Regions from separate parts of the Photobacterium sp. genome, predicted to be linked through region 1. Evidence: predicted binding sites of a transcription regulator. Region 1 holds the regulator's gene; each other region holds the start of a gene.
The links. The regulator MetJ, encoded in region 1, represses methionine synthesis genes. The targets are predictions, from matches to a motif close to TTAGACNTNTANANGTCTAA.

Region 1 (6,782 bases):
GGCACGGCCTGCAACCTGAATAAACAGTTGGGCAAGGCGTTCTGATGCCCGGAAGTCATTGCTGAACAGCGCACTGTCGACATCAATCAACGATACTAAGGTCACATTGGGAAAATGGTGACCCTTGGCCAGCATCTGGGTGCCGATCAGGATCTGGAATTCATTATTCTTGATGGCCTCGAGGTAATTTTCCAGCGCCCCTTTGCGGCGGGTACTGTCGCGATCGATACGCACGGTTTTGTATTCAGGGAACAATGTCGCCAGCTGTTGTTCCAGCTGCTCGGTTCCGACCCCGACCGCATGAAGCTGGGTCGAGCCACAGCTCTCGCATTGATGCATGATCGGACGTTGGGTGGCACAGTGGTGGCAGCGTAACTGCCCCGACTGCTGATGCAGGGTGTAGTAGGCATCACAACGGTCACATTCAGCCAGCCAGCCACATTCATGGCAGATCATCGCCGGCGAATAACCGCGGCGGTTGAGAAACAGAATGACCTGGTTACCCGCGGTTAAATGTTTGCGCATTTGCGCCACTAAAGGGGCGGATAGCCCGGCTTCCAAATACAATCCTTTGACATCTAAGACGCCGTGCCGGGCGACCTGTGCATTGCCTGCCCGCCGGGTTAACTGCAGGTGGTGGTATTTACCGGTTTTGGCGTTATGCAAGCTTTCCAGCGCCGGCGTGGCCGATCCCAATACGATGGGTATATTTTCTTTATTGGCCCTCATGACGGCCAGATCTCGGGCATGATAACGCAAGCTGTCTTGCTGCTTATACGAGGCATCATGCTCTTCATCAACAATGATGATGCCGAGGTGCTTAAAGGGGGTGAATAAGGCTGAGCGGGTACCGATAATGATCCCTGCCTGGTTATCGCGCCCCGCGAGCCAGGAAGAGAGGCGCTCGGTATCATTGAGGCCAGAATGCACGGTCTCCAGCGGAACATTAAAACGGCGGCGAAAACGGTTTATGGTTTGCGGGGTCAGGCCGATTTCGGGCACCAGGATCAGTGCCTGCTTGCCAGCGGCTAATACCGGCTCTAACAGATTGAGGTAGACTTCCGTTTTGCCGGATCCGGTGACGCCTTCCAGTAAATAACAGCCAAAATCGGGATTGGCATTGACGGTGGCGACGGCCAGGGCCTGCTCTTCATGCAAGCGGGGTTTTTCTTCGGTCAGGGCAAAATCGTTGTGCCAGTTGTTCTGGCGCGGTTTTTCCTGTTGCTCTGCAATCCAGCCTTTTTCCGTCAAGTTTTTCAGCGTTGCAGAGCTGACTTCCTCGGCCAGTAAGGCTTCATGGCTGGTGTTGCCGTGGCGCAAAATATTCAGCACTTGTGCCTGTCGCGGCGCACGCTTGAGTGCCGTTAGCGGTTGATCCCGGCCGGCTTCGGTCAGCGTCCAGAATTTCAGGGTGGCAGGAGAGGCACTCCGTCCTTTGCGCAGTAACGCCGGCATGGCGTTGGCCAGGGTATCCCCTAATGGATACTGATAATAACTGCTGGCCCAAGATAGCAAACTGAACAGCGGGGGTTGCCACAATGGTGCGGTATCGATCACCGTATTAAGAGGTTTTAACTGGTTAAGCGGGAAATCAGAGTGATCTGTCAGGGCGATGACCAGTCCAACCAGCTGCTGCCGCCCGAATGGAACGCGTACCCGACCACCCACGACTGGGAATGTGCCGGGTTTGACCAGGTAATCAAAGGCTTTATCCAGTGGAACTGGAAGGGCCACTTTGGCAATCTTGGGTGTCATAACTAACCGCTGAAAAAGCTGTAGCTATCCAGTTCGAGAGAGCTGAACGGCTGCAGGATCTATAATGAAGGAAGACTTTTATGTTATCAGGGAAGTGTACCTTGCCCGGCGCTTTATCCCAAACGGATAAATAAACGGAGGTAGCCCGGCATATGTTGTCAGTAACAAGCAGTTCTCCCGGCAATTGCAACAGGCAGGGTTGATCTATTTTGACGTCGTTTGGGTATAAATCGAGCCATAGCAAGCAGGCGATGAATAATGTGATGAAAAAAGTAGCGAGTTGGTTGATCTAGGCTGCATGATTGATTACTATACGCCGCCTAATTTGTCGCATTTGCGGCATACTGTATTTAACGACGTGTGGTGCCCGGCTTTGGATCGGGAGAGCGACACGGCCTTAGCTTGAGGTTATCCCATGAAACAAGGTATCCACCCAGATTACTCAGCAGTGAACGCTCGTTGTTCTTGCGGCAACAACTTCGTATTCCAGTCAACTATGCGTAAAGATGTTAACCTTGATGTGTGTGACAAATGTCACCCATTCTACACTGGTAAGCAGCGTGAAGTTAGCTCTGGTGGTCGTATCGACAAGTTCAACAAGCGTTTCGGTGCTCTTTCTGCTAAATAATATTAGCCAGATGAATTCCGAAAAAAGGGATGCATATGCATCCCTTTTTTTCATTTTGCTCACGAGTTTTCGACCGTTTTATTAAGTCATCCTGGCTGCGTTATCTCTCCTTTCTTCCTGTGTAGCACAATTCCCACCCGCTTTTCGGCATAAGTATCCTAAATGAGCATCCAATTGGCTGGACCTGTTGTACTGAACTAGGATTTTCTATCGCGATAGAATATGATCTGCCTCTCAAGATCGAACTGAACATCATTTTCATTTAGGATCAAGCTCTCCTTTTTACTTAGGACCCAGAACACTATGTCTGAAGATTTTCGCCAACAAGCACTTGATTATCATGCTTACCCAGTACCAGGAAAAATTGCAGTAGCACTTACTAAGCCGGCAGATACGGTTGAAGATCTGGCGCTGGCGTATAGCCCGGGTGTCGCTGAGCCTGTTCGAGAAATCGCCAAAAATCCAGAGAATGTGTATAAATACACGGGTAAAGGCAATATGGTTGCGGTCATTACTAACGGCACGGCAATTCTGGGTTTAGGTAACCTCGGTCCTCTGGCCTCGAAGCCGGTAATGGAAGGTAAGTCACTGCTATTTAAGCGTTTTGCGGGTCTCGATTCTATTGATATTGAAGTGAAGCACCGCACGATTGATGAGTTTGTTGATACAGTGGCCAACATCGCTGATACCTTTGGCGGGATCAACCTGGAAGATATCAAAGCGCCAGACTGTTTTGAAATTGAAAAACGTCTGATTGAACGCTGTAGCGTCCCGGTTTTCCACGATGATCAGCATGGTACCGCGATTGTCACAGCCGCCGGAATGCTGAATGCCCTTGAACTGCAAGGTAAAGAGATCAGTGAATCTGTTATTGTCTGTTTAGGTGCCGGTGCGGCGGCGGTGGCATGTATGGAACTGCTGATCAAGTCGGGTGCCCAGCGCGAGAAGATCTACATGCTTGACCGCAAAGGGGTCATCCATACGCGCCGTGATGACATTAACGAATATAAGCAGCTGTTCGCGAATAATACCGATAAACGTACACTGGAAGATGTTATCGAAGGCGCTGATATCTTTGTCGGGGTATCGGGTCCGAATTTATTGGAGCCTGAAGCACTTAAATTGATGGCTGATAAGCCTGTTGTTTTCGCTTGTTCCAATCCGGATCCGGAAATCAAGCCAGAGCTGGCACATGCGGTACGCGATGATCTTATCATGGGGACTGGCCGCTCTGATTATCCTAACCAGGTCAATAATGTTATCTGTTTTCCATTCATTTTCCGCGGTGCCCTGGATGTACGCGCGAGCAAAATTAATGACGAAATGAAACTGGCCGCAGTTAAAGCCATTCGTGAACTGACCAAAGAGCCGGTTCCTGCGGAAGTATTAAAAGCCGCCGGCGTCGACAAGCTGGCATTTGGTATGGAATACATTATTCCCAAGCCAATGGATCCACGTTTGCTTCCTCGTGTGGCCAAAGCTGTCGCCCAGGCGGCGATTGATTCGGGCGTTGCCCAGATTGAGATGCCTGTTGGCTACATGGAAGACAAATAAAAGTGCTCTTGAAATAGAGCGGCAAACTGAATACCGACAGATCGCTTTATGCCGATAACAAAAAACCAGCCGATTGGCTGGTTTTTTTATATCAGTCTATCATCGGTAAATAGAGATAGCGGGTGGCTTACGATCGCGTAGCTGTGCGATTATTCATTGATGTCTTCGTATTTGATCCCCATTTCGTCCATCAGGGCTTTGGCTTCTGCTGGCAGATCATCAGGGCAATCTTTACGGATGTCGTCATCGGTTGGTAACGGCTGACCTGTATAAGCGTGCAGGAATGCTTCACAAAGCAATTCACTGTTCGTTGCGTGACGCAGGTTATTTACCTGACGACGAGTACGCTCATCCGTCAGTATTTTTAAAACCTTTAATGGAATCGAAACAGTAATTTTCTTAACTTGCTCATTTTTTTTACCGTGTTCCGCGTATGGGCTGATGTATTCGCCATTCCACTCTGCCATGTTATACCTTCTCAGCGATGTTGGGATCAAATAACTATATCTCCGAATTTTAGCGGGATTTACTGCCATAAGGAAAGACATATAGACGTCTAGAAGTGTTGACGGCTCAATTAAATGTAGTTAATGTGATTGCTGCAATTTTATTCGGGAACAGGGCTTAGCCCGAGACAAGGAAGGTTATTATGAGTGACAAGCAGTTTGCCACCATCGCCGTACGTGCCGGTATTGAATCAGACAGCCAACACCATGCCGTTGTTCCACCTATTTATCTTACTTCCACCTATAGCTTTCCAGAGCTCGGTGAGCCTCCCCAATACGATTATTCACGCTCGGGTAACCCGACCCGCAATATGTTAGCCGATGCCTTGTCAGAACTGGAAGGGGGGGCCGGAGGCGTGGTCACCAGTTGCGGCACCGCAGCCATCAACTTATTGGTTTCAGCGCTGTTAGGCCCGGAAGATTTAATTGTTGCCCCGCATGACTGCTACGGCGGAACCTACCGTTTGTTTAATACCCGTGCCAATAAAGGTGATTTCAAGGTTGAGTTTGTCGATCAGTCCGATCCGGCCGCACTTGCGGCGGCACTGGCGAAAAAACCTAAAATTATCTGGGTTGAAACCCCGTCAAACCCGCTGTTACGGGTGCTTGATGTTGAAGCCTTGTGCCGGCATGCAGCACAGGCTGGTGCGCTGGTTGCGGTTGACAACACCTTTTTATCGCCGGTCTTGCAGCAGCCGATAAAATTGGGGGCTGATTTTGTGGTCCACTCCACCACGAAATATATCAACGGTCATTCTGATGTGGTGGGGGGGATCCTGATTGCCAAAGATCCGGAGCAAGCCGAGAATATTGCCTGGTGGGCGAACTGCATCGGGGCAACAGGCGCGCCGTTTGATGCGTATTTAACCCTGCGAGGGTTAAGAACCTTAGTGCCCCGGATGAGAATGCATGAAGAAAATGCAGCCCAGGTGCTGGCATACCTGCAAACTCAGGCGCTGGTCGGGCAGATTTATCACCCGGCGTTACCGGATCATCCGGGTCATGATATTGCCGTTCACCAGCAGCAGGGGTTTGGTTCAATGCTCAGCTTTGAACTGGCAGGCAGCCCGCGTCAGCTGGAAGTATTTGTCGCGGCTCTTAACTGTTTTTCACTGGCAGAATCTCTCGGGGGCACGGAAAGCCTGATTGCCCATCCTGCCAGTATGACTCACCGTGCGATGTCCGATGAAGCGCAGGCCGAAGCCGGTATTAAGCCCTCCCTGTTACGGCTGTCGGTTGGCCTGGAAGATCCTCGCGACCTGATCGCAGATCTTGAGCAGGCATTTAAGCAAACGGCGGAGGTTGGGGCATGATGACACAGCCAGCCCATCGCCAGCTCCATAAATTTGGCGGCAGTAGCCTGGCCGATCCGGACTGCTATCGTCGGGTCGCCGCGATCCTGCAAGAGTATTCCGATGTTGAAGATCTGATTGTGGTTTCAGCAGCCGGAAAAACAACGAATAAGCTGATTGAGTGGATTGAACAACTCGGCAAAGACGGGCGGCAGGCCCATGAGACGTTGCAGAGCTTGCGCCAGTATCAGCAAGGATTAATCGAAGCGCTGGTGACCGGCTCTGTTGCTGATGCGCTATTGACCCAGCTGCATCTAGAACTGAGTAACCTGGCTAAGCTCAATGAGCAGGATATGACAGAACCGGTATACGCGGCAATTTTAGGCCATGGCGAACTGTGGTCTGCCCGATTGCTGGCCGCCTTACTCAATCACCATGAGATGCAGGCGACTTACCTTGATTCGCGAAGCTTCCTCCGCGCAGAGCGGGTGGCTCAACCGGAAGTGGATCGTGCTCAATCCTGGCCGTTGCTGAAAGAGCAGCTGGCCCAGCACAGCTTGCATCGTATTGTGATCACCGGCTTCATGGCGCGTAATCAGCAGCAAGAAACGGTGTTGCTGGGGCGTAATGGTTCTGACTATTCCGCCACGGTGATCGGTGCCCTGGCGGAGGTGTCGCGGGTGACTATCTGGAGCGATGTGGCTGGCGTATACAGCGCAGATCCGCGCAAAGTCGGTGATGCCTGCCTGCTGCCTCTGCTGCGCCTGGATGAAGCCAATGAACTGGCCCGCCTGGCGGCCCCCGTGCTGCATAGCCGAACCTTACAGCCGGTTGCCCAGAGTGCGATTGGTTTAACCTTGCGCAGCAGCCATCAACCGGAATCCGGTTCGACCCGAGTAGAGCGGATATTAGCTTCCGGGCGTGGTGCCAAAATTGTCACCTCGTTAGACGAGATATGCCTGATTGAAATAGATGTCCCGCGTTCACATGAACTTGAACCCGTAAAGGCCGAGCTGGTTCGTACCTTGCTGCGGGCGCAACTGTTAC
Region 2 (6,782 bases), on a different contig from region 1:
GCTCGACGGCTTCAGCAACCGGGACGCCGACTTTGCTGCCATCGCGACGGTTTTTGTATTCGACTTCGCCATTTTCAAGGCTGCGGTTACCGATAACGATGGTGTGCGGAATACCGATTAGCTCCATGTCTTTAAACATGACGCCCGGGCGTTCTTTACGGTCATCAAACAAGACTTCGATGCCTGCTGCGGTAAGTTCAGCGTACAGTTTTTCTGCCGCCTCTTTCACTTCTTCAGACTTCGCCATGTTCATCGGAACGATAGCTACCTGGAACGGGGCAATAGCGGCTGGCCAGATAATACCGCTGTCATCGTTATTCTGCTCGATGGCTGCAGCCACAACACGGGTACAGCCAATACCGTAACAACCCATTTCCATGATGGTATTTTTACCATCCGGACCAAGCACGGCTGCGTTCATTGCAGTTGAATAGTTATTACCTAGCTGGAAGATATGACCCACTTCGATACCGCGTTTAAGCTGCAGGGTACCTTGACCACAAGGGCTTGGGTCGCCTTCAACAACGTTACGTAGATCTTCTACTTGACCCAGCTCAACATCACGACCCCAGTTAATACCGAAGTAGTGTTTATCGTCGATATTTGCACCTGCCCCAAAGTCACTCATGACGGCAACGGTACGATCAACGATGAATGGCAGTTTAAGACCAACAGGACCTAATGACCCCGGGCCTGCACCGATCAATGCACGGATTTCTTCTTCCGTTGCCATTTCTAGCGGAGATGCCACTTCTTTCAAGTTCTCTGCTTTGATTTCATTCAGCTCATGATCACCACGGATGATCAGCGCGATGATATCGGCATCGACTTCATCAGAGGCTTTAACAAACAGGGTTTTCACTGTCTTGTCGATAGCAATACCGTGCTGCTCTACAAGCTCTGCAATCGTTTTAGCATTTGGAGTATCAACCAGCGTCATTTCAGCCGTCGGTGCCGTACGCTCTGTTACGGGGGCAACGGCTTCTGCTTTTTCGATATTCGCGGCGTAGTCAGATTCAGTAGAGAAGGCAATTAAGTCTTCGCCGCTCTCGGCCAGTACGTGGAACTCGTGAGAGCCAGAACCACCGATAGAGCCGGTATCTGCCAGTACCGGACGGAAATCTAAGCCCATACGACTAAAGACGTTGCAGTACGCCTGGTGCATGATCTCGTAGGTTTCTATCAGGCTTTCTTTGTCCAGATGGAACGAATACGCATCTTTCATGATGAATTCACGAGAGCGCATGACCCCGAAACGCGGACGAACCTCATCACGGAATTTGGTCTGGATTTGGTACAGGTTCAAAGGAAGCTGTTTATAAGATTTCACTTCGTTGCGAACCATATCCGTGATCACTTCTTCGTGAGTCGGACCTAATACAAACGGACGGCCATGGCGGTCAGCGATACGAAGCAGCTCGGGACCAAATTTGTCCCAGCGACCAGTCTCCTGCCATAGATCAGAAGGCTGAACGACGGGCATAATCATTTCGACTGCACCGGCATTGTTCATTTCTTCGCGAACAATGTTTTCGACCTTACGCAGAACACGCAGACCTGTAGGTAGCCAGGTATAAAGACCTGAAGCCAGCTTACGGATCATACCTGCACGTAGCATTAGCTGGTGGCTAATAACTTCTGCGTCGTTTGGAGTCTCCTTCAGCGTGGAAAGAAGATATTTACTGGTACGCATTGATGGTATCCGTTGGTTGATGAATTTTAAGTGAAGGGCGATATATTAACAGCCTAAGGGCTTTTCGCCAAAGAGATCAATCGCTCGCGGGATTAATCACCAATAGATTCTAGCTTAGTCACCGTGACCTGTTCATCATTGACGGTAAATCTGACATTGAAGTTAAACAAGTGCACCGCATATTCCTTGCTGTCAGCTTTGTTTTTCTTATAAGCAGGGCGGGGATCTTGCGCCAATACCTCGGCAATCACGTTCTGCTGATAGCGACCATGCTTACCCTGCAGGTTCTTTATTGCAGCATCAGTGAAGATCACGCTCAGGGTCTCTGGCTGTTCTGAGGCAAAACCTCCCCGAGCATCAGGCAGGCTGTCGGAATATGGCACGTAGGGCTTGATATCAACAATCGGGGTGCCATCGACTAAGTCAACACCGCCGAGTTCGATGATCACATGGCCCTCTTGCTGGCGAATGCCTTTTAACTCAACCGCCGACATACCAATACCATTTGGGCGGAAAGTCGCACGACTGGCAAATACACCAATACGCTCGTTCCCCCCTAAGCGGGGAGGGCGAACGGTGGGCCGCCAACCGGCTTGCAGGTTCTGATCAAACAAAAATAGCAGCCACAAATGACTGAATTGTTCGATCCCCCTGACAGCTTCGAGAGCATTGGCTTCACCTTGCAGCACTATTTCAGAACGGGCACTGGGAACTAATCCCGGCTGGCGCGGTACGGCAAATTTTTCTTTGTAGGGTGAGCGAATAATGCCAATCGGCTCAATGTTGTATGACATAACGGTTTGGTCTTGTAATTAATGACAAGGAGTTGAGTGAACAAAACATACCATAAAAGTTCCGATGCGGCTTATGTGATAGAGCCGCATATAAAAAAGCCCCGGACGAATGTCCAGGACTTAGAGGGGATAAAGCTTGATTAAAGGTTACCAGCCTTTAACAACGCCGCCCTGGAAGATCTCTTGTGCCGCGGCGTAAACGGCTTCTGACTGATATGCCTTAACGAATGTTTTTACATTCTCTGCATTAACATTGTCTTCGCGGGCCACAATCAGGTTCACATATGGTGACTCTTTGTCTTCAACGAAGACACCGTCACGCTCAGGCGTTAAGTTGATGCTGCTGGCGTACGTTGTATTGATAATTGCTAGCTGTACATCTTCAAGAGAGCGCGGTAGCTGGGCGGCTTCCAGCTCAACAATATTGAGGTTCTTAGGGCTGCTTACGATATCTAATACTGTTGCTGTTAGGCCTGCACCTTCTTTTAGCTGAAGCAGACCTTGTTGCTGAAGTAGCAGCAGCGAGCGGCCAAGGTTGGTCGGATCATTCGGTACCGCAACCTGATCGCCATCTTTTAGCTCATCAATAGATTTGATTGTGTTTGAGTAGGCTGCGATCGGATACACAAAGGTGTTGCCCGCTACGGCAAACTTGTAACCACGGTCAGTAATTTGTTGATCAAGGTATGGCTTGTGCTGGAAGGCATTGATATCAATAGATCCTTCTTCAAGTGCCGCGTTAGGTGAAACGTAGTCAGAAAAAATGATCAGCTCAACATCCAGACCATACTTATCTTTTGCTTCTTTTGCTGCCACTTCGGCAACCTGTGCTTCGGCCCCTGTTATGACCCCGACTTTGATTTTATTTACATCAACAACGGCTTCTTTTTCGCCGCAACCGGTTAGAACCAAGGCCGATGCGAGACCTGCGGCAGCAAAAAGGTTCTTTAAATTAAATGTCATATTACTTCTCCTTAGAATGGGGTATTCCCTAAATGGTATTGCTAAAGTTTTACTTTTTAGAATCTTGGATTATCGGTGATCGACCCGTTTGACTAAGTGATCGCCAACAGATTGAATAAGCTGAACCAGAATGACCAGGATGACGACGGTGATCATCATGACGGAGCCATCAAAGCGTTGGTAGCCGTAACGAATACCCACATCACCTAAACCGCCACCTCCGACGGTGCCTGCCATTGCAGAATAGCTGACCAGTGTGACGAGTGTGATCGTGACGGCATTGATAATACCCGGCAGCGCTTCTGGTAACAGGACCTTAGTAATGATCTGCTTTGGTGTCGCCCCCATTGCCTGAGCTGCCTCAACCAGGCCAGATGGTACTTCCAGTAATGCCCCTTCAACCAGCCGCGCGATAAACGGAATAGCGCCTACGGCCAATGGAACAATCGCTGCCGCTGTACCGATAGAACTGCCGACGATAAAGCGGGTAAACGGAATAATGGCGACCAGCAGGATAATGAACGGAATCGAGCGGCCAATATTAACAACGGTTCCCAATGCTTTATTCAGGGTACGGTTTTCCAGTAGCCCGCCGTCTTTACTTAAGTGCAGCGCGACACCGAGAGGAATACCTAATGCAAAACCGATGATGCCGGATGCCAGTACCATGGTTAGGGTCTGGCCGAGTGCCTCGATGAGCAGGTAGGTCAGACGTTCATTGGTTAGCCACCAGTTGGCAATCGAATCAAGCCACATAACCTAATACCTCAACATTCACTTTATGATCACGCAGAAAAGCGATCGCTTGTTCTGCTGCTTGCTCTGTTCCCAAAAATTCGGCGAGCATCAGGCCAAATTTAACACCGCCCGCGTAGTCCATATCAGAACTCAGGATACTGATGTCGATATTAAACTCTCGTGCAACCTGGCTGATCAGCGGAGCATCAACAGAAGCTCCGGTAAACTCCAGGCGGATCAGAGGGTAGCTGCCGGTCACTCTTTCTGCGGTCATCCGCGCTTGATAATCGTCAGGAATGGATAAGTCTAACGTCGAGCGAATAAATTCACGCGCCAGGTCTGTTTTCGGGTGAGCAAAAATATCGCCGACCGGGCCTTTTTCTACCAGCTCACCATCACCAATAATAGCGACTTCGGCACAGATACTTTTAACTACGTCCATCTCATGGGTGATAAGCAGAATAGTCAGGTTCAGCTTGCGATTGATTTCTTTTAGCAGCTCGAGAATAGACTGGGTTGTTGCCGGATCCAGTGCACTGGTGGCTTCATCACAAAGTAAGACTTTAGGATCAGAGGCTAATGCACGGGCAATGGCGACGCGCTGTTTTTGACCGCCACTGAGATTGGATGGATAAGTGTCTCTTTTATCGGCCAAGCCAACCAGTTTAAGTAACTCGTCGACTTTCGTCGTGAGATCCGTTTTTGATGCTCCGGCCAGCTCTAACGGAAGTGCGATATTATCAAAGACGGTACGAGACGATAGCAGATTAAAGTGCTGGAAAATCATGCCAATTTTACGGCGAGCTAATGTGAGCTCCTGATTCGATAGCTGAGTAAGATCGACGCCATCAACAATAACATGGCCGCTGGTGGGCTTTTCCAGCAAATTTACGCAACGAATTAGCGTGCTTTTACCGGCACCTGAGGATCCGATCACCCCGAAAATGGTACCTTGCTCAATTGTTAGGTTGATATCGAGGAGGGCGTTTATGGCTCTCTCTCCCTGATAGAACACTTTATTGACTCTATTAATTTCTATCATCGAACTTCCTGAACTTAGATAAATCGATTAGTGTTTTTTGTTTTAATATTGTAATCGTTTGGTGTGAAAGGTTGATTTATATCATATTGTGTTGCTGTGATGCTAGGATGTCTAGACGGCCAAGTCAATAGCTATTTTTACGTCCAGACGTCTAGATGTTGTTTTTTGTTCTTTTCTTTTACAGAAGAGGCGATGCATTATCGGTAAACAGGTGAATACCAGCCTCTGGCATGCCATAATCTGCCTAACGCAATAATACAGAGGGCTAACTCTTGGCCAAACCAGCAGTCTTTATCGATCGTGATGGCGTAATCAACGTTGATCATGGTTATGTTCATACCGTGGACGATTTCGAATACGTAGAAGGGGTGTTTGAGGCCTGTAAAAAACTCAAAGAAATGGGGTATATGCTTGTGTTGGTGACCAACCAGGCCGGTATTGCGCGTGGGATGTACACTGAAGATGAATTCCTGCGTCTGACAGAATGGATGGACTGGAATTTTGTCGATCATGGTGTTGAGTTTGACGGTATTTATTATTGTCCGCATCACCCAACAGAAGGTGTGGGTGATTATAAACAGGACTGTGAGTGCCGCAAGCCTAAGCCGGGAATGTTTATTTCGGCTCGTGATTATTTAGCAATCGATATGACTAATTCCGTTATGATCGGTGATAAAGCGGAAGATATGATTGCGGCAGAAGCAGCGGAAGTCGGAATGAAAATTTTAGTTCGTACTGGCAAGCCTGTTACTGACGAAGGCGCAGTTCTGGCTAGTGTGGTGCTGGACAGTGTTGCTGATGTGCCTGCTTGGCTAGCAACTCGTTAAGTTCAATCTCAAATAGCAGAAGGTCGCCTTAGGCGGCTTTTTTTATGCTTGTAATTCAGTGCTTAACAGGCAAATGTGACCCATTGACTGAAAGTGGGTTATATTAACACCTCACTTTTACTAGAACTTTTTGGAATTAAAAATAATATTAATAGGTTATTTTCGCATATAAATCGGGACGTGCCTATGCACTATTTTGACTATTTATGCGAAATTGCGAATAGGCCGGTGTGTTGTGACGGAGGGGGAATAGTTATTTATCCTTTGAAATAAAGCGTCGAGGCGCACTTGGCACAATGTTTCGCGGTGAGAATTATGCACCAATTAATCGCGCGACCATTTTGTAAAATACAACTTATTTTATATGTGTTGTCATCTTTTGTAGATTTATATTGCGTTGATAAGAAATTGGCTTATTGCTAGGTTGTTCAGGCTTAGTTCAGGAAGGATTAGGCGTTAAGGATAATAAAAATTACAGGAAAGTATGATGAAAAAAACACTTCTAGCAGTAGCAATCCCTTCTCTTTTGTTTGCCACATCGGCAAACGCCGTTGAAATTTTCAAGTCTGACGAAGGATTCGCCGACTTTTACGGTCAGCTTCGAACTGAAGTAAAAAAACTTGAAGATAAGGATGTCACGTTAAACGCAGGGTCTTCTCGTGCCGGCGTTACAGCACAATACAAGCTTACCGATACAGTGGATGTGTTTGGTAAGGTTGAATTTG
Region 3 (6,782 bases), on a different contig from region 1:
GAAAACCATCAGTAAAACCAACTCATGTACGCAAAAATGACAACAATTTGGCGGCAACCCATCGGCTCCAATAAGTTCAACTACCTTGTCAGATCTCTTTTTATTCGCTGAAATTCACCACCATGGTCAGGGAATTGTAATGTCGACCTGACATCACCAAAGCTCATTGCTATGGTCATTTTTTCTTCATCAATATGAAACCAAACAAGCTGATTTTTATTAATATAAGCTTCACGACTTGAACTGTATTCAATCCCTCTTATTCCCGCCGATGTTTCAAAAAGCTCTTTTATTCCGCCACCAGACGTTTCGAAAAGATCCTTAATCCCGTTTTTTAAGCTGATTTTCACAATATTATGATTAATCATTACGCCACCTAAAGACTACCTGCCAAGCCAACACTTACTGCGACGATCACTCAGTTATCAAACTAATTATATTCAAGTGACCTCAAGATGCTCGTTTTAGCGAAGATTTATTGGCTATCAGGCAAAGTGCCGATTTAAACATATCGCAACTGTACGTTGAAAATCAGCGACACAGCCTATTTCGCCAGTCAACTCGCCCTTTGGGAATGATCCAGCCCGCCCGCGTTGAGAGACTGCAAACACAAAAGATACTAAAGATAATAATCCAAGCTATGGTTTTTTATGTGCCCAATTCTGAACACCAGATGATTGCGTTTGCTATGCTTGTAAAATCCCTGTTGGCAAGAGTAGCGTTTATAATGCGGGTATTGGTTTTATTATTTCTGTTACTGTCATCTTTTTGCATTGCACAAGAATCCTCGCCGCAAATTGTGAAACTAGAACAACTTGATCAGGAAATTGCAGCACTTTATACCGAATCTCAGACCATGTCGGGTTCCGCTCGGGATGTGGTTCGCCTACAGCTTCTCAATAAAAACAATGCGCTTAGGGAGGTTATTCAGGATTTAATTGATAACCGGACCGAAGAGACGCATGAGCTTCTTCTAAGACATGTCCACCAGCAGGTTAAATTCATCTCAGACGCATCGGTTTTTTTGCTCAATAAAATAAAAACAGATGAAAAGGAACTGGACAAGGAAACGAATGAAGGAAAACTTTTGGCGCAGAAGTCATTGGATGAAACCCGCCGTTTTTCCTCCCGCCTGTTCGAAGAACAATGGGAAAACTATCAATGGCTAAAACTACTTGGTGACCCAGCACCGAAAAAAGAACAAGCACTGATCAATGATATTGAACACCGGCTGGAGTTCATGTCTGCATCCCTGACCTTCGATAGCCAGCAAGAAGCCTTGCTCAGTAAGCAGCTTAAATCAGCGACTGAAGGAGAAAAAACCTCCGTCCAACTGGTGCACATTCTTGCACAGCGCAAAGTAGCCAGTGACATCGACACCTTGCAGTTTTTAGTCAAGCTCGGTGACAAGATGGCTCTGGATACGACAAAGTATAAGCAACAGCTTTTTGAAGCCACAGGTACCCTTACCAATGATCTGCTCAATCTCGACGTCATTTTTTCGATCATCTCTACCTGGGGGAATGAATTCGGACAGTGGATATTTGATAAAGCGCCACAGCTACTGTTCAATTCCCTGATCTTCGTATTCATCATTATCGTGTTCCGCGGGCTGAAAAAATTAACGCGGAAAATGGTGAAAAAAGCGGTTTCCTCACCAAACCTTAATTTATCGCAGCTGATGCAGGACTTCTTCACCTCCATATCCGGCAATGGCGTTTTTGTCATAGGCCTGCTCATTGCCATGTCGCAAATTGGCTTAAACTTGGCCCCAATCCTTACTGGTTTTGGTGTCGCCGGTGTGATCATCGGTTTTGCTTTACAAGATACCCTGTCCAACTTTGCCTCCGGCATGATGCTGCTGATCTACCGGCCATTCGATGTGGGTGACTTTGTGGAAGCTGGCGGCGTATCGGGCAAAGTGAGCCATATGAGCCTGGTAAACACCACCATAAAAACGTTTGATAACCAAATCATCATTGTTCCAAACAGCAAAATTTGGGGAGACATAATCAAAAACATGACACATGAACGCGTTCGGCGTGTCGATATGATCTTTGGTATTGGTTATAGCGACAATATTGAACTGGCAGAAAAAGTGTTGAGTGACATTGTTGATGCTCACCCTGCGGTATTAGGTCAGCCAGAAAAAACCATTAAACTGCACACGCTTAATACCTCCTCTGTTGATTTTATTGTTCGTCCTTGGGTAAAAACTGAAGATTACTGGGATGTATACTGGGATATTACTCGCGAGGTTAAAATCCGGTTCGACCAAGAAGGAATTTCTATCCCCTTCCCGCAACAGGATGTTCATCTTCACATGATCGAAAAAAAACCTAATACCAAGTTAATGTAAACGGTGTTTCAAACGACTTCAGATCATTTCAGACGATATCTACCGTGCAAAGCCACAGTAAAAATCACGTATTTCTAACACATATTATTTTACCTTTGTCATAATTGATTTTAATCCTTAAAGCTCAGTGACTTATTCATGCTGTGAATAAAGAGATAGCAAGCTTTCTTATTGTTATACAGTTTGGTATTAATGCTCTCCATTCTTTAATTGATCGTAAGACAGCTTCTGTTCAATAAAGAGTATATCCACATCTAAACCCTGGGAATCGACACTATGAAAAAGCGTTTACTTACCGTATTGGTATTACCTATGATCCTTGCTGCATGTGCAGGCAACAACGGCGAGATCAGTAAAATTGCAACCGAGGGGGATCTTGTTAACCACAATTGGGTGCTCACTCAAGTTGACAACAAAGCCATTGAGTTACCAGAGCCGTTTACAGCCCCCAATATTGGGCTCACCAATGACATGAGCGCAAATGGTTATTCTGGCTGCAACCGTTACTTTGGTCAGGCTGAATTGAGCGACGGTCAGTTACGCATTGAAAAAATGGGAATGACTATGATGGCCTGCCCTGCCCCGGCAATGGAGATGGAAAATACCCTGACCCAGACACTGACGGACTGGAGTGAGGCGAAAATTTCTGGTGATCAGTTAACACTAACAAGCGCCAGCCACATACTGACTTTCACACGTACTGAGCCTCAGTAATCATCGTTGCACGTAAAGGCGGGGGGATCTACCCTCGCCTCAAGTCTGTAACTTAAAGATATTTTTTGATTTTTCCACATCGAAAAAAAGAGTGCTTAGAGCACTCCCTCAATTTCTTTTCATGGCAATTTGTTAAACCGCTTTTGCATGCCACTCCTCACGAAGTGCTTTTGCGGCAGTAACCATATTACTCAGGGCGGCTTCGGTCTCCTCCCAATTACGGGTTTTCAGGCCACAGTCAGGATTAATCCATAACCTTTCAACCGGAATAAGGGCTTCTGCCTTCTCGACTAACTGAATAATCTGTTCTACTGGCGGAATATTAGGCGAGTGAATATCATAAACACCCGGGCCTATTTCATTCGGGTAATTAAATGCTTCAAATGCTGTTAATAACTCCATGTCTGAGCGAGATGTTTCAATGGTAATAACATCGGCATCCAGCGCGGCGACAGATTTGATGATGTGGTTGAACTCGCTGTAACACATATGCGTATGGATCTGCGTTTGCGGATCTGCACTTCCCGCCGCGATTTTAAAGGCATTAACAGCCCAATCGAGATACAACGGCCACTGGCTCTCTTTCAGGGGCAAGCCTTCACGAATAGCCGGCTCGTCGATCTGAATAATCTTGATGCCCGCCGCTTGCAGATCGGCCACTTCATCACGCAGCGCTAAGGCTATCTGGTTGGCAATCTCTTCCCGCGTCAAATCTTCTCGCGGAAATGTCCAGCCCAGGATGGTGACCGGGCCAGTCAGCATACCTTTGACAAGCTTGTCTGTCAGAGACTGTGCGTATGTCGCCCACTCTACTGTCATTGCTCTGGCCCGATAGATGTCTGACACGATAATCGCCGGTTTTACACAGCGAGAACCGTAGCTTTGTACCCAGCCGAAACGGGTTACCGCAAAACCCTCTAATAATTCGGCAAAATACTCTACCATGTCGTTACGCTCAGCTTCACCATGAACCAGTACATCAAGATCCAATGCTTCCTGACGGGCAATAGCATCGGCAATATGATCTTTCAGCACAGCGTTATAATCGGCTTTACTCAGCCTACCTGCTTTAAAATCACTTCGCTGAGAACGAATTTCAGCGGTTTGCGGAAATGAACCAATCGTTGTTGTGGGTAGCAGCGGTAAATTCAAGGCTCCGCGCTGCTTGCGTGCTCGTTCGGCATACGGCGCTTTACGGTCAGCCAATGCACCGGTAATTGCATCAGTGCGCCGGCGCACATCAGGGTTGTTGACCCGTGCGCTGTTTAATCGCGCTTTAATGGGAGCACTGTATTTATGACACTCCTCAATCGCAATGCTGTTACCATCCAAAGCCTGTGCAAGCAAGGTGACTTCACGACATTTTTGCTTCGCAAAAGAGAGCCATTGACGCACATCGGGTGACAGCTCTGTTTCAAGATCTACGTCAATGGGGCTATGAAGTAACGAACAGGAGCTTCCCAGCCACAGACGCTTGCCGAGCTGCGCTTTAACCGGTTGCAGTTTCTCAAGGAGCTGAGACAGATCAGCACGCCATACATTGCGACCATTGACGGCTCCTACTGACAGTACCCAGTGATCGGGCAGCGCCTCAACCACGTCGTCCAACTGTGCAGGCGCGGCAGATAAGTCTACATGAAGACCGTCGACATTCAGCTCAGTTATCTTGTCCAGATGGTGGGTAATGTTGTCAAAATAGGTGGTAAGCAATAACTTCACGTCGCCATTCAGTACCTGATAAGCCAGTTTGAAGGAATCTGCCCAGGCTGTTGGCAATTCAAGCGTCAACACGGGTTCATCAACCTGAACCCACTCTACACCCAGTGCGGCCAATTTGGTTAAGATCTGCTGATAAGCAGATAACAGACGCGGCAGTAACGTCAGGCGATCGAAACTTGCTTCTTTTTCTTTACCTAGCCAAAGGTAAGAAACGGGACCAAGCAAAACAGGTTTTACATTGTGGCCTGCTTTTTTCGCTTCAGCCACTTCTTCAAACAGTTGCTGCCAGCTGACAGTAAACTGATCGTCTTTAGTAAACTCAGGAACGATGTAATGGTAATTGGTGTTGAACCACTTTGTCATGTCCGATGCCGCACAAGCACACCCGGTGGGCGCTTTGCCGCGTGCAACCCGAAAGAGTGTATCAAGATCCGGAAAGCCGTTCTTGTGACGTTGGGGAATATGACCAAGTAACATGCTGGTGCTTAAAACATGGTCGTACCAGGCAAAATCCCCCACAGAAACGTAATCCAGCCCGGCACCGACCTGATCCCCCCAATGGCGGTGGCGCAATAAGCTACCCACGGCCTTAAGTTCTTTTTGATCAATCTCACCGCGCCAGTATTTTTCCTGTGAAAATTTCAGCTCTCGTTGTGAGCCTACACGCGGGTAACCCAGAATGTGGGTGATGGTTTTATGAACTGCTGAAACTGTCATTGTGATTCCCTGCTGTCTATTTAGCGGTATGGATGGCTAAACAATGGCGCATATAAACAAGATGAACAATTTCTAATTACTCACCTTGATTATGAGAAAAATTAATAATCATTTCATTAGATCAAAACCACAGGCAATAGACGTCTAGATGTTTACACATCCTTATTGAACAGGTACATTGAATTCATAGTGATCACAAGGATGTTGAAATTCGCTCATGATTGAAATTAAGCACCTCAGAACCCTTTCTGTTCTACGCGATACAGGTTCTCTCACCGCAACGGCTAACACCTTGTGTCTGACACAATCTGCTTTATCACACCAACTAAAAGATCTGGAACAACGGCTGGGCGGACAACTCTTTCTCCGTAAAACTCGCCCTGTAAAGTTTACCGCTGAAGGCGAAATTTTACTCCGACTGGCAGATGAGCTGATCCCCCGTATTGTTAAAGCAGAACACGATCTCTCAGGCCTCAAAGCCGATGCCAATGGCCGGTTGCATATGGCAATTGAATGCCACTCCTGCTTCCAGTGGCTGATGCCGGCATTAAAGGAATATCAGATCCACTGGCCTTCCGTGGCACTCGATTTCTCTTCCGGTTTCGGGTTTGAACCGATCCCGGCGTTGGCCTCTGGCGAGCTCGATGTTGTGATCACTTCAGATATTCAACCCCGGGCTGAAATTCACTACGAACCTTTATTCGATTTTGAAATGCGATTGGTGGTATCCCCTCAGTCGCCTTTAGCCGATAAAGACGTTATCGAACCTGGTGATATTGCCAATCAGACGATGCTCAGTTACCCGGTGCAAAAGAACCGTTTGGATGTTGTAAAGCACTTTCTCCAGCCCGCGAACGTCGAGCCAAAAGCCTGGAAGCAAGCAGATAATACGTTAATGCTGGTTCAGATGGTGTCTGCAGGCTTAGGCGTCGCGGCGCTGCCAAACTGGGCGATTCATGATTTTTCCCGCCAGGGACTCATTGTGAGTAAACCGCTTGGGGAGGGATTATGGCGCCGGCTATTTGCAGCCATCCGTTCATCGGAGCAGGATCGCCATTATTTACAGGCATTCTTCGCTACCGCAAGGCAACAGTGCCAAACGCATCTTGAAGGAATTAAAGCGGCGTAGAACCCCCCAAAGGACAAAAAGGCCAGCATTGTTATGCTGGCCTGTTACTTTTAAATCTGATTGGGTGTTTACTTAAATTGATTGGTAATTGGATCATAGCGATAACCGATCGTAGCCATTTTCTCGGTCAGCTCATCAGCATCT

Region 2: metN (methionine ABC transporter ATP-binding protein MetN) is a predicted target of MetJ. The motif match lies at 5,366-5,385, and genes of this name have one in related genera.
Region 3: metE (5-methyltetrahydropteroyltriglutamate--homocysteine S-methyltransferase) is a predicted target of MetJ. The motif match lies at 5,646-5,665, and genes of this name have one in related genera.

The regions. Positions count from the first base shown of each region.
Region 1 is NZ_JBVCPH010000007.1:71,000-77,781, reverse strand. Features, by position in the region: gene priA (primosomal protein N') at 1-1,755, opposite strand, end outside; gene rpmE (50S ribosomal protein L31) at 2,171-2,383, shown strand; gene AC2204_RS09825 (malic enzyme-like NAD(P)-binding protein) at 2,687-3,937, shown strand; gene metJ (met regulon transcriptional regulator MetJ) at 4,087-4,404, opposite strand; gene AC2204_RS09815 (O-succinylhomoserine (thiol)-lyase) at 4,587-5,756, shown strand; gene AC2204_RS09810 (bifunctional aspartate kinase/homoserine dehydrogenase II) at 5,756-6,782, shown strand, end outside.
Region 2 is NZ_JBVCPH010000017.1:73,018-79,799, forward strand. Features, by position in the region: gene AC2204_RS17295 (proline--tRNA ligase) at 1-1,693, opposite strand, end outside; gene tsaA (tRNA (N6-threonylcarbamoyladenosine(37)-N6)-methyltransferase TrmO) at 1,786-2,487, opposite strand; gene metQ (methionine ABC transporter substrate-binding lipoprotein MetQ) at 2,635-3,450, opposite strand; gene AC2204_RS17310 (methionine ABC transporter permease) at 3,520-4,206, opposite strand; gene metN (methionine ABC transporter ATP-binding protein MetN) at 4,196-5,230, opposite strand; gene gmhB (D-glycero-beta-D-manno-heptose 1,7-bisphosphate 7-phosphatase) at 5,503-6,057, shown strand; gene AC2204_RS17325 (porin) at 6,545-6,782, shown strand, end outside.
Region 3 is NZ_JBVCPH010000001.1:278,430-285,211, forward strand. Features, by position in the region: gene AC2204_RS01195 (hypothetical protein) at 81-368, opposite strand; gene AC2204_RS01200 (mechanosensitive ion channel family protein) at 728-2,359, shown strand; gene AC2204_RS01205 (META domain-containing protein) at 2,636-3,073, shown strand; gene metE (5-methyltetrahydropteroyltriglutamate--homocysteine S-methyltransferase) at 3,206-5,509, opposite strand; gene metR (HTH-type transcriptional regulator MetR) at 5,727-6,638, shown strand; gene AC2204_RS01220 (DUF4250 domain-containing protein) at 6,707-6,782, opposite strand, start outside.